Regions from separate parts of the Clostridium felsineum DSM 794 genome, predicted to be linked through region 3. Evidence: riboswitches for the same ligand, from Rfam matches in the RefSeq annotation. Region 3 holds a riboswitch; each other region holds the start of a gene.
The links. Region 3 has a riboswitch for thiamine pyrophosphate ahead of thiT (energy-coupled thiamine transporter ThiT). Riboswitches for the same ligand answer to the same signal wherever they lie in the genome.

Region 1 (4,388 bases), 1.0 Mb from region 3:
AGGTTGATGGCGCAATGCTTGTTCAAAGTGCAGATGATAAACTTACTGAAAAAATAGAAGTAGTTACAGATAAGAAGCCAACGGATGATGAAATGAGAGATATGATTTTTGGAATGAAAGTAGTAAAGTATGTAAAATCCAATGCTATTGTTGTTGTAAAAAATGGTGCAGCTGTTGGAATTGGTGGAGGTCAGGTTAATAGAATTTGGCCAGCTAAAGATGCAATGGAAAGAGGAAGTGGTGCTACTGTTCTTGCATCAGATGCTTTCTTCCCATTTGGTGATATAGTAGAAGAAGCACATAAAAATGGAATTAAAGCTATAATTCAACCAGGTGGATCTATAAGAGATAAGGAATCCATTGATGGCTGCAACAAATACGGAATTTCAATGGTTATGACAGGAACAAGACATTTTAAGCACTAGTTTATATTTGGAGGTTAATGTATGAAGATTTTGCTTATAGGTTCAGGAGGACGTGAACATGCTATGGCATGGAAAATGGCACAAAATAGCACTGTTGAAAAAATATATTGTGCACCGGGAAATGGCGGAAGTGCAAAAGAAAATAAATGTGAAAATGTAAACTTAGAAAAAACAGAAGAACTTATAAAGTTTGCAAAGGAAAATAATATAGATTTAACGGTAGTCGGACCTGAAGCTCCTCTTGTTGAGGGAATAGTTGATGAATTTAAAAAGGCAGGACTTAAAATATTTGGACCAGGTAGTTTAGGAGCTAAGCTTGAAGGAAGTAAGTCTTTTTCTAAGGACTTTATGAAAAAATACAATGTTAAAACAGCTGAATATGCAGTCTTTGAAGATGCTAGTAAATCTCTTTCCTATTTAAAAAGCTGTTCATATCCTATAGTTATAAAGGCAGATGGTTTGGCAGCAGGCAAGGGAGTTGTAATTTGTGAGGATTACACTTTAGCAGAAGAAACTATTAAATCCTTTATGGTTGAAGATGTTTTCAAAGGTTCTGGAAAAAAAGTTGTAATTGAAGAATACTTAGAAGGTGTAGAGGCTTCAATTCTATCAATTACAGATGGAAAAACTATAATTCCTTTTGTGTCTTCAAAGGATCATAAACAAATTTTTGATGACAATAAAGGACCCAATACAGGTGGAATGGGAGCTATTTCTCCAAATCCCTACTGCACAGAAGCTGTACTTAAAAGTTTTAATGAAGAAATTTTAAAGCCTACTTTGGTAGGTATTCAAGAAGAAAGAATGGATTTTGTTGGAATAATTTTCTTTGGACTTATGATAACAAAAAAAGGAGTATATCTTCTTGAATACAATGTTAGACTTGGAGATCCAGAAACACAAGTAGTTTTATACTTAATGAAAAGTGATTTTGTTGATTTAATAAATGCTGCAATAGACAAAAAACTTAGTGATTTTGATTTAAAGTGGCATGAAGGAAATGCTTGCTGTGTAGTTGCTTCTTCAAAGGGATATCCTAAAAAATATAATACGGGTTATGAAATAAGTGGAATAGATGATGCAGGGGATAAAGTATTTTGTGCAGGTGTTAAGTTAGAGGATGGAGTGTATAAAACCTCAGGGGGAAGAGTTTTGTGCGCAACTGCTAAAGGAACTACTTTAGACGAAGCTATAGAAAGAGCTTATAGGGATATAGAAAAAATTAAATTTGACGGAATTTACTATAGAAAAGATATTGGAAGAGCAAAATAGGGAATATAGCTATTTACATTTGAAAAAATAAGTGGTAGCATAAAGATGCTGACAAAATTTAATATGTAAATTAGTGCTAGGGGTGCCTTTTGGCTGAGAGAAGTTATAAAAACTTTAACCCTTTGAACCTGATTCGGTTAATTCTGACGAAGGAAAGCTTTTATAACGTTAACTTAAAGCACTATGTTTATAGTGCTTTTATTTTTTTATTAGGGAGAAAAAAATGTTTGTAGATGCACATAATCATTTGGACTTTTTTGAGAGTAAAGAAAAACTAGACAAGGCATTAGGCATTATAAGAAATGAAGAAATACTTACACTTGGATGTTCCATGGATTGTAAAAGTTATGAATTTACGAAAAAACTAGCCGTGAAAAATAAAAATATTATTCCTTGCTTTGGTATTCATCCTTCTAAAGCTCATGAAAATTATAAAAAACTTGATAAATTTCATGAATATATAAAGGAGAGCAGAATAATAGGAGAAATAGGGCTTGATTATGTATGGGTTAAGGAAAAGGAAAAATATCCTTATATGAAAAAAGTTTTTATATATTTCTTAGAGCAAGCCAGAAGATACAATAAAATAACTAATATACATACAAAGGGTGCAGAAGGAGAAATATATAATTATATAAAAAAGTATAAGCTTAAAACACCTATAATTCACTGGTACAGCGGTGATAAAGACACTTTAAGAAAGCTTTTAGAATATGGCTGCTATTTTACTATAAGTGTTGATATTGAATATTCTAAGCTTTCTAAGGAAATTGTTCAATTCCTTCCTCTTGATAAAATACTAACAGAAACAGATGGACCAACTTCTCTTCAGTGGGTCAATGGAAGATATGGTTATCCAAGTGTAATTAAAGACATAGTAAAGGAAATAGCTAAAATAAAAAAGGTTAAAGAAGGTGAAGTTGAAAAAAGCATATTGAATAATTTTAAATCATTAATTTAAGAAAGAAGGATTTGTATTATGAAACCAGTTGTAAATGTAAGCTTGCAGGTACTTCCAGTTGTTGAGGAAAAAAGACTATATGAGGTAGTTGATAAGGTAATAGAATACATAAAAGCTTCAGGTGTAAAGTATATAGTTGGACCTATGGAAACTACTATGGAAGGTGATTTAGATACACTCATGGAAATAGTAAAAAAGGCTCAGGAAATATGCATTAAGGAAGGCTCAGAGAGAGTTGCATCTGTTGTAAAAATAGATTATAAGGCTGAAGGCGTGACTATGAATGAAAAAGTGGGAAAATATAAAGAATAAATTATATCCAGTAGCCGCTATAATAATTGTAATAGCAATGTGGCAGTTTATAGTGGATTTTAGAAAAATACCAGGGTATATAATTCCATCACCTAAGGATATATACCTAACATTAATTAGTGAGTTCAATGTGATAATTGACAACACGAAAGTTACAATTTATGAAGCACTTGTGGGATTTCTTATTTCTATAATTTTTGCTTTTATACTTGCTATAATAATGGATAGTTTTAAGGTTATTAGAAAGGCCATTTATCCTATAGTTGTTATCTCACAAACTATACCAACCATAGCAATTGCACCACTTTTTATAATATGGTTTGGCTTTGGTCCGCTGCCTAAGATAATAGTGGTTGTAATAACTTGTTTTTTTCCTATAGCAATAAGTCTTGTGGATGGTTTTGAAAAAATTGATAAAGACTATATAAATCTATTTAAAAGTATGAAAGCATCTAAACTTCAAATTTTCTATCATTTAAAGCTTCCATCCGCTATGGTAAATTTATTTTCTGGAATTAAAATAGCATGTACCTATATGATTATGGCAGCAGTTATAGGTGAATGGTTAGGTGGAGATGGAGGCATAGGTGTTTATATGGTAAGAGCAAAAAATGCCTATGCGCTAGACAAGGTTTTTGCAGCAATTGTCGTCATTGTGGTTATAAGTATAGTGTTAATTTATATTGTAGATTTTATCCAAAAGAAGATAATTCATTGGAAATAAGGAGAGCGATTAAAGTGAAAAAGAAAAGAATATTATCATTAATATCTGCAGTTGTTATGACAGCAATTGCTATTACAGGGTGTGCATCTAGTAGCAGTTCAAGTACTAAATTAGATAAAACGACTGTAATACTAGATTGGACACCGAATACAAATCATACTGGAATGTATGTAGCTTTAGATAAAGGTTACTATAAAGAAGAGGGTTTAGATGTAAAAATTCAACAGCCTTCAAGTGGCAGTGTTACTAATCTAATTGCTACTAATAAAGGAGATTTTGGTGTAAGCTATCAGGAAGATGTAACTTATGCTTTAACAAGTAAAACGCCACTTCCTATTAAGGCAATTGCAGCAGTTTTACAGCACAATACCTCTGGATTTGCAGCACCTAAAAGTAAAAATATTAAATCTATTAAGGATGCAGAAGGAAAAGTTTATGGTGGCTGGGGTTCACCTTCAGAGGAAGCAGTCATAAAGGCTATAATGGAGAAAAATGGAGCGGATTTTAGTAAGCTTAAAATAGTTAATATAGGAAATGATGATTACTTTGCAGCTACGAAAAAGAACGTGGATTTTGCTTGGATATTTGAGGGCTGGACAGGAATTGAAGCCAAATTAAAGGGTATTGATTTAGATTATGTAGCAGTTAAAGATTTAGATCCAGCACTTGATTATTATACCCCAGTTATAATAAC
Region 2 (4,388 bases), 170 kb from region 3:
ATAAGTTACGTTTCCATCTCTTTCCTTAAGCCTACTATGTGCTAGTTCTCCACAAAGCCCCATGGCAGATATTGATGCTGCTACTGCTTCTAAAAAATTATCTTTATTTGCACTAATATAAGCCGATGTCATTGCTGTAAGCATACATCCTGTACCTGTAATTTTACTCATACTAACATTACCATTTCTAATTACATAAGCTTTATTTTTATCTGCTACAATATCTATTGGTCCTGTAATTGCAATTACTGCTCCTACTTTTTCAGAGAATTCTTTAGCAAATTTAATGGCCGTATGAAGGTTACTATCACTTATTTTATCTTCAATATCTGCATCAACTCCTTTAGTTGAACCTTTACCTAAAGCTAATACTTTTATTTCTGAAATATTTCCACGAATAGCGGTAAACTTAACTTCTTCAATTAATTTTAGAGTTGTATCACATCTAAGTTTACAAGCTCCTACCCCCACAGGATCAAGTATAACCGGATGCCCGAGTTTATTTGCTTTTTTCCCTGCCTTAATCATTGCTGGTATAGTTCTCTGATTAAGTGTTCCTATGTTAATATTAAGCCCACTGCATATAGATGTAATCTCCTCCACTTCTTCTATATCATCTGCCATAATAGGCGAGGCTCCACAGGCAAGAAGAATGTTAGCACAATCATTTGCTGTAACGTAATTTGTTATGTTGTGTATTAATGGATTAAGATTCCTTACTTTTTGTAATCTTTCTTTAAACATCTCTATTTCCTCCAAACATTATATTTTTAAAGCAACATAATATCGCCGTTATTGTCATTGCTGGTATAGTACTACCGATTGGTGTATCAACACTAATAAAGAAACGATAAATAACAAAACCAATAACCCAAATAATTAAATTTGACATATTATATTTATCATTATGATATTCTTTTTTTATAATAAAGAAATCTACTATAAGAATAGAAATCATTGGGGCAAACACCGAACTAATAAAATATAAAAAATTCTCATATTGTTCAATGGGTGTAAAATATGAAAGTATCATACCTAAAATACAACTTCCTATTGCTATATGTTTACCTTTTACACCTTTTATAACACTTTCCGCACTTACTCCTGCTGAATATGCATCCAAAAATGTAGTAGTAACCGTGGAGAATATAATTATTATAAGAGCAATACTTCCACCACCAACACTTAGTATGATTTTGGAAATATCACTTTTCCCAGTGAAAACTGTAGCACCAAGTCCTATAATATACATCCAAGAGCTAGTGAAAAAATAAACTATTACACTAACCGCTGTTGCTTTTTTAGGTTTTTCTGCAATTCTTGTATAGTCTGATATAAGCGGTAACCATGAAAGTGGCATAGCTATTGCTAACTCCATAGCACCTGAAAAGCTAATATTTCCTACATATACAGGTTTTCTAACATCTTTGAATATAACAGTACTTAAAGCTATTGTTGTAATAAACAAAGCTGCCATAGCAATTGTATTTAATTTGCTTAAATTTTTAACTCCAACTAATATCCATATAATAATTAAAAATCCTATTACTATAATCCACATTAATTTTCCACCTACATTAAGTGTAGAATTTGCAGCATTAGCACCACTTAATATCATTACTGCTGTCCATCCAATTAGTTGTAGAATATTAATTATAGAAAAAAATAATGATCCTCTTTGTCCAAATGAATTTTTTACTGTCTCCATTGAACTTTTTCCTGTTATTCCACCAATTAGACCTGCAAAGTACAATAATATACATCCAACTAAATGGCCGATAATTATAGCCATTATTCCCTTTTTTAATCCTATAGGTGCAATTAATGTTCCTGTCAAAATTTCTGCTATCGATATTGCTGCTCCAAACCAAATAAGTCCATTTGAAAATACTGATGTTTTTTTGTCTTCCATAAGCCTATCATCCTTTTTAAGTAAAAAATAAAAGCGGAGAATAACCTTTTCTGGCACTCTCCGCAATAAATCAAACATACAATTTCCTACGTTGGCATTATCCAAATCAGGTATAAGGGTCGAAGCTTTATACTTCCTCTCAGCCTGAACACAAGCTCCCCTACTTTATTTAATTTTTAATCAAAATAAATTATACCACTTCTTATTAAATCATTCTACAAAAATAGTCATTAAAATTGTAGTAAAGAATCTTCCGGCAAATTAATACTCTTAACAAATATTATCTAAAGTTTAAATTTAAATTATTATTTATTCTTGAATTATTATTTTCACCTTTGTGCCGTGCTTTGAAGCAGATGTTATACGAATATCATGTCCTAACTTCTTTGCCAGTTTATAACTCAAATATAATCCTACTCCTGTTGATACAGATTTCTTTCGCCCATTCAATCCAGTGTATCCCTTTTGAAAAACTCGCCTCATGTCTTCCTCTTCAATTCCAATTCCTGTGTCCTCAACAAACAATTTCTGATTACGAAAATTATTCTCTCCATAAATATGTATAACTCCATTTTCATAAGAGTATTTTACAGCATTATCTAAAACTTGTTTTACAATAAAACATAGCCATTTTTCATCACTATTTACTTCAAAATTCAAATTTTTAATGTCTAAATTAATGTATTTATTATTAATATTCGAATATTCAGTTTTTAGACATTTATTTACAATCCCTTGTAAATTCACATTGCTGATTTGACAGTCCTTTGAAAAATCATTTAGCTGACTATAGCAAATTGTTTTCTGAATCATATCTTCAATTTTAATAATTTCATCTGAAATATTATACAGCACCTTTTCTGTTGGATTGTCTAAGCTATTTTCAATTATTAATTTAGTTGCTGCAATAGGTGTTTTTACTTCATGAACCCAAGTCTCAATAAATTCAATATCTTCAATCTTCCTTTCTTCAAATATGTCCATTTTCCTTTCAGCATTTCTCTTCAACTGCATCATCAACTTCGTATATAATTTTCGTTCATACGATGTTGGCTTTGGCAATGAAACAATAAAATCCAAATCTTCATTTCCAATCAATTCCGAAAGTTTTTTACAATATCTATTTAATCTTATATAATCCACAATTATATATATAACAAAAATAAAAAATACCACTACTATAGAATAAAAACCATTCGTTTTAAAAAATGCACAGTTTTCCGAAAGTGCAATTATCATACCTGGAAATACCACAAATAATAAAGCTAAAATAAAAAGTTCAATTTTTTCTTTTAAATAATCTGACACTTTCATATGATATATCCTTCATTTCGAATGGTCTTAATCATATTTTTGCATCCAATATCATTTAATTTCTTACGAAGTCTTGTGATATTTACGGTTAGTGTATTGTCATCAATAAATTTCTCATCACTCCAAAGCGTTCTCATTATTCTTTCTCTACTTACTATTTTTCCCTGATTTTTTAGTAATATTTTAAGAATTCCCATTTCATTATGTGTAAGTTCATCTCTTATATTTCTACGTGAAATCATTCCATTATCAGCATTAAAAATCAATTCTCCAAATGATAAAATATTGCTATCAACTTCATTATAAGAATATGTTCTTCTGAGCATTCCTTTTACCTTTGCTAATAAAACTTCAATAGAAAACGGTTTTATAAGATAATCATCTCCGCCCATATTAGTACCAAGAACAATATCTGTTTCCGAATCTCTTGCAGATACAAAAATAATGGGTGCTTTTGAAATTTCCCTTATTTTCTCACACCAACAGAATCCATCATTTCCAGGTAAATTAATATCCATTAAAATAAGTTCTGGTTTGAAAGTAATAAATTCATCTATTATCTTTTTAAATTCCACAATTCTAAGACATTGAAACCCCTGTTTTTCAATATTTTCGCATATTATTTCACTAATATTAGGATCATCCTCTACTACCATAATCTTATACATACTATTCCCTCCATTACGAAACAGCGTTATTACTCCATATTGTTTTCATATATCCTTTTACTGAAAACAGATAAAAAATACTATAAATTATAAAATATATTACCACAACCAGAAGTGCATATACAAGTATTGGAGAATCTGTAGTCAAAGTATACATCATATTCTGATATGTTTTTAGCATGACCATCATATGAATCACAGCTACCATAAAAGGTAGAAAAAACACAACAGCAATCTGCCTTCTTACTGATTTTAATACCTCTTTTTTTGACATTCCGATTTTTCTTAAAATTTCATATCTTCCTATATCATCACGTGCTTCCATAAGCTGTTTATAAAAAATAATACTACTTGCTGCCATTAAGAATAAAATACCTAAAAACAAGCCAATAAAAATATATGCGCCATACATGTTAAAGAGTAATTGATGATACTCAAGATAAGACTTGTCATGATTTTCAGCAGGTATAATAGTATTCAATTTCTTATAAAGG
Region 3 (4,388 bases):
GAAATTTTGTCTATTGTTGTTTTTATTATTATTTTGGACATTATCACCAGAGTTATTAGGCTTATTTGCACCACTATCGTTAGATTTATTGCCAGCTCTTCTATGTCCCTTTCCAATATGGTTAGTTAAAGTAGTTAAGATTTTATCAGATTGAGCTTGAGTTATAGTGCTTTTAGTAACAAGTTCTTTAAGCTTTGATTGATATTGTGCTTTAATTTGAGTGGTATCTACTTTTTTTGTAGTTGTGTTATTTGAGTTTTGGGTAGCATTATTACTTCCACATCCAACCAACAAGGATAAGGATAAAGTTGAGGTTATGAAAAGCGCAACTATTTTTTTTATGTTCATTTAAAAATCCTCCTAAAGTGAATATAGGAATTATTATATATTTTATTTCTTAACTCTCCATAACAATTTTATAAAGAAAAGCTGTAGTAGGTATAAAAAATTGATAAAACATCTAGAGTATATTATTAAATTTTTGGATTGTTTTCAACATAGTTAAGAGCCCATGTGCAAAGACCCTTTAAAACAGGAAGAAGACTTTGTCCAGAATTAGTAAGAGAATATTCAACCTTAGGTGGTACAGATGGATAAACAGATCTATGTATTAGTCCGGTTTCTTCTAAAGCTCTAAGTTGTTGAGTAAGCATTTTATGGGTGATTTTAGGTAATTTCTTTTTTAACTGACCAAATCTTAAAGTTTCTTTTCCCAAGTACCAAAGAATAAGAGTCTTCCATTTTCCACCTATGATTTCCATGGTAAGTTCCATAGAACAATTATATTCTATATTATTATATTTAATCATTATTATCCTCCTGAAATTTAAATTATGTAGTATACAAATGGGTACTATAGCACTTTAATGTGCGTACTTGTTAAATTAGCAATTAATGCCTACTATTATAACGTAAGCAATTTGTTTATACAAGCAAGTATATGAGTATACAAGAGAGGATGAAGTATAATGGAACTTATTAAGTTACAAAAGTCAAAATGTAAAAAGTGTGGAATTTGTATAGAGGTATGTCCATCAATAGTTTTAGGTATGGGAGAAGAAGGACCGGAAGAATTAGAAGGAACAAACTGTATAGGATGTGGACAATGTGTGGCAGTATGTCCTAATAAAGCTATTGATAATGTTAGAACACCTCTTTTAAGGCAGCAAGAATTAAAACAATTTCCTGTAATAGACGAAAACAAAGCCGAAATGTTTTTAAGATCACGTAGATCAATTAGATGCTATAAAAATATTCCTGTAGAGAAAGAAAAGTTAATGAAGTTAATTAATATTGCTCATTTTGCTCCCACAGCAAGTAATAGTCAGAATATATCATACGTTATAGTTACAGATAAAAAAATACTTAAAAAAGCTACTGAAGTTGTTATAAACTGGATGGAAGATAAAATAGATACACCTACTATGCACTGGAGCTTTCCTAAACATATTAAGGATTATAGGGAACAAGGAATAGATAAAATACTAAGAAATGCTCCTACATTAGTTTTAGCAACTGCGCCTAAAGGATTCAAAAATGGGCGAGAAAATACTATTTTTTCTTTTTCTTATATGGAGTTATTTGCAACTACTTTAGGCTTAGGAAGTTGCTTTGCGGGTCTTTTTGAAATGTGTGTATTTGATAAATATGAGCCTCTTATGGAGTTATTTAATATTTCAGAAGATAGTGTAATAACAGGAGCTGTAATGGTAGGCTATCCCAAATATAAATATAAGAGGGTAGTGGATAGAAATCCATTAGAAGTAAGCTATGTTTAAAATAAGGTGCTGAAAATTAAAAGCACCTTATTCTAAATATTTAAATTGGCAATTTTATATAAACGTTTAAAGGGAATTATAGCTATAATCACAAGACAAATTACACAGTCGATAGATAAAAATGAAGCATTATATATTATAGAATAAATAAGTGGAGATTGGCCTTTTGGTGCACTACTAGCGAAGAAAACAACACCAGAAACAACATGAAATAAAAGCCTTATAAATACAGCAGCAATTGTTCCAATTAGTCTTTTGTTTTTAAAATAACCAGCAAACCCAAGTGCCATATAAGGGAGAGGGTAATCAAAGAGTACTTGAACTGGGTGGAGTATATATGGGTCGATCATAAGATCAATTATTCCAAATAAAAATCCAGTTAAAAATCCAACTTCAGGACCATAAAAAAAAGCGATTAGTAGTATTGGCACCATACTTCCTAAGGTAATGTTTCCTCCTTGTGGAAGTTTATATATTTTAAAGAAGCTTAGAACTGTCGCAAGGGCAAGTACAACACCTATTTGAGTTATTAATTTTGTAGAGAATTTGATTTTTCTAATTCTCAATAGAACAATTATTATAATTAAAACTCCTATAAGTGCAGCAATAGCGGATGGACTTTGTGATATTGTTTTAATACTTTTTGAAAATGAAAAATTGTCCATAATAAGACCTCCAAGATTAATATGTGCTTAAAGTTACCCAAAAAATAAAAAACTGTAATTAATAGTAGAAAAGTTCAACTATAAATTACAGTAAATAATTCTGAATTTACATTGCTTCCCTACGCTGGTATTATCCAGATCAGGTTAAGGGTTAACATGGTATAATTGTTTCTCAGCCCAAGGGCACCCCTAGCACACGTTTTTATTTATAAAATTTATTGGATATTAATGAATCCTGTAGTTATTATAGTACATACATGGAAAAAAGTAAATCTTGATAAAATTAAATTTTCAAGATTTACTTTTAGTTTTATAGTACTTGTACTTTAGATAAATTATTTTTTATATTTATTATTCTATCATTTAAGACTGGATGGACTAAATTAGGATTTATATCACATAGTGGAGTTAAAACAAAAAGTCGCTCTGTCATTCTAGGATGAGGTAAGGTTATGTGAGGATCATCTGTAATTAGATTATCATAAAGTAAAACATCTAAATCAATGGTTCGTGGTCCCCAGTGTACTGTTCTTTTTCGTTTTAAGGTTTCTTCAATTCTTAGAAAAAAGTCCACTAGTTCGTTTGGTGACATTAAGGTTTTTATTTCAGCAGCACAGTTTAAAAAATTATCTTGATTTAAATAACCAACAGGTCTTGTTATATAGAAATTAGAAACTTCAGTTAAAACGCATTGGAAATTTTTTTCTATAAGTGCAAGGGCTTCTTTTAAATTTTCTTCTTTATTTCCAATATTAGAACCAAGACCTATATAAGCTGTATGCCAACTTCTTTCGATTTCTACAGAAATACATTTCACATGTTTTTTTACAGGAGCCCAAGGTTTTTTTAGGATTACCTTAACGGCTTTAACTAAATTGTAGTTTAGCAAAATAAACTCTGCTATTTTTTCAGCAGCAGTTTCTATTAAATCGAAACTTTGTTTTGTAAATTCTTCTTCTATATTATCTAATAGTTCAGCGTAATTTACGGTATCATTTAAAGCTTTTGATATCCCTGATTTTCTTAAATCTAAATCTAAGTATAGGGATAATAAAAATTTTTGTCCAAGTGTTTTTTCTTCTTCCAACACACCATGATACGCAAATACTTCAAAATCTTCTATAGTTATTTTGTCCAAAGTTTGCTCATCTCCTTAATATGGCATCTGCTACAGTACAGGCTCTTTTATTTTCAAGAACATCATGAACTCTAATAAAATCACAGCCTTTAGTAACTCCGATAACTGAAGTTGCAGCTGTACCTTCAACTCTTTCGTTTGGTGGCAAATTTAAAATATTACCTATCATAGATTTTCTAGAAGTACCTAGAAGCATAGGAAAATTTAAAATTTTAAGTTTTTCTAAATTATTCATTAAAGATAAATTCTGCTCAAAGCTTTTAGCAAAACCTATTCCAGGATCTATCATTATATTTTCTTTTTTTACACCTGCGTCTAGTGCTATATTAATGCTTTCTTTTAAATCGTTAATGACATCTTCAAGAAAATCAATATAATTTAAGTCTTGTCTATTATGCATTAGACAGCATGGAACATCATATTTTGCAGCAACCTTAGCTATATATGAATCCTTTTTAAAACCCCATACATCATTAACAAGATGAGCACCAGCTTTTAAGGCAGCCTCAGCTACTTCACCTTTATAAGTATCTATTGAAAGGGGAATATCAAACTCATGAACTAAAGCTTCTATTATTGGAATAACTCTGTCTAATTCTTCGTTTTTATCAACAGGTGAATGATTTGGTCTTGTTGATTCACCACCAATATCGATTATGTCTGCACCATCTTCTATAAGTTTAGCAGCATGTTTTAGGGCATTATCTAAATTGTTGAATTTTCCTCCATCAGAGAAGGAGTCAGGTGTTACATTTAAAATTCCCATTATATAGGTCCTTTTACCTATTAAAAAATCTTTGTTACCTA

Region 1: another riboswitch for thiamine pyrophosphate. It lies ahead of CLFE_RS09775 (TatD family hydrolase); the one in region 3 lies ahead of thiT (energy-coupled thiamine transporter ThiT).
Region 2: another riboswitch for thiamine pyrophosphate. It lies ahead of cytX (putative hydroxymethylpyrimidine transporter CytX); the one in region 3 lies ahead of thiT (energy-coupled thiamine transporter ThiT).

The regions. Positions count from the first base shown of each region.
Region 1 is NZ_CP096980.1:2,072,383-2,076,770, forward strand. Features, by position in the region: gene purH (bifunctional phosphoribosylaminoimidazolecarboxamide formyltransferase/IMP cyclohydrolase) at 1-425, shown strand, start outside; gene purD (phosphoribosylamine--glycine ligase) at 447-1,697, shown strand; TPP riboswitch at 1,766-1,869, shown strand; gene CLFE_RS09775 (TatD family hydrolase) at 1,921-2,658, shown strand; gene CLFE_RS09780 (MTH1187 family thiamine-binding protein) at 2,677-2,970, shown strand; gene CLFE_RS09785 (ABC transporter permease) at 2,942-3,694, shown strand; gene CLFE_RS09790 (ABC transporter substrate-binding protein) at 3,709-4,388, shown strand, end outside.
Region 2 is NZ_CP096980.1:861,055-865,442, reverse strand. Features, by position in the region: gene thiM (hydroxyethylthiazole kinase) at 1-744, opposite strand, end outside; gene cytX (putative hydroxymethylpyrimidine transporter CytX) at 737-1,912, opposite strand; TPP riboswitch at 1,979-2,084, opposite strand; gene CLFE_RS04125 (sensor histidine kinase) at 2,222-3,226, opposite strand; gene CLFE_RS04120 (response regulator transcription factor) at 3,223-3,894, opposite strand; gene CLFE_RS04115 (FtsX-like permease family protein) at 3,908-4,388, opposite strand, start outside.
Region 3 is NZ_CP096980.1:1,027,640-1,032,027, forward strand. Features, by position in the region: gene CLFE_RS04925 (hypothetical protein) at 1-348, opposite strand, end outside; gene CLFE_RS04930 (winged helix-turn-helix transcriptional regulator) at 474-809, opposite strand; gene CLFE_RS04935 (nitroreductase family protein) at 969-1,778, shown strand; gene thiT (energy-coupled thiamine transporter ThiT) at 1,811-2,443, opposite strand; TPP riboswitch at 2,543-2,644, opposite strand; gene folK (2-amino-4-hydroxy-6-hydroxymethyldihydropteridine diphosphokinase) at 2,754-3,581, opposite strand; gene folP (dihydropteroate synthase) at 3,589-4,388, opposite strand, start outside.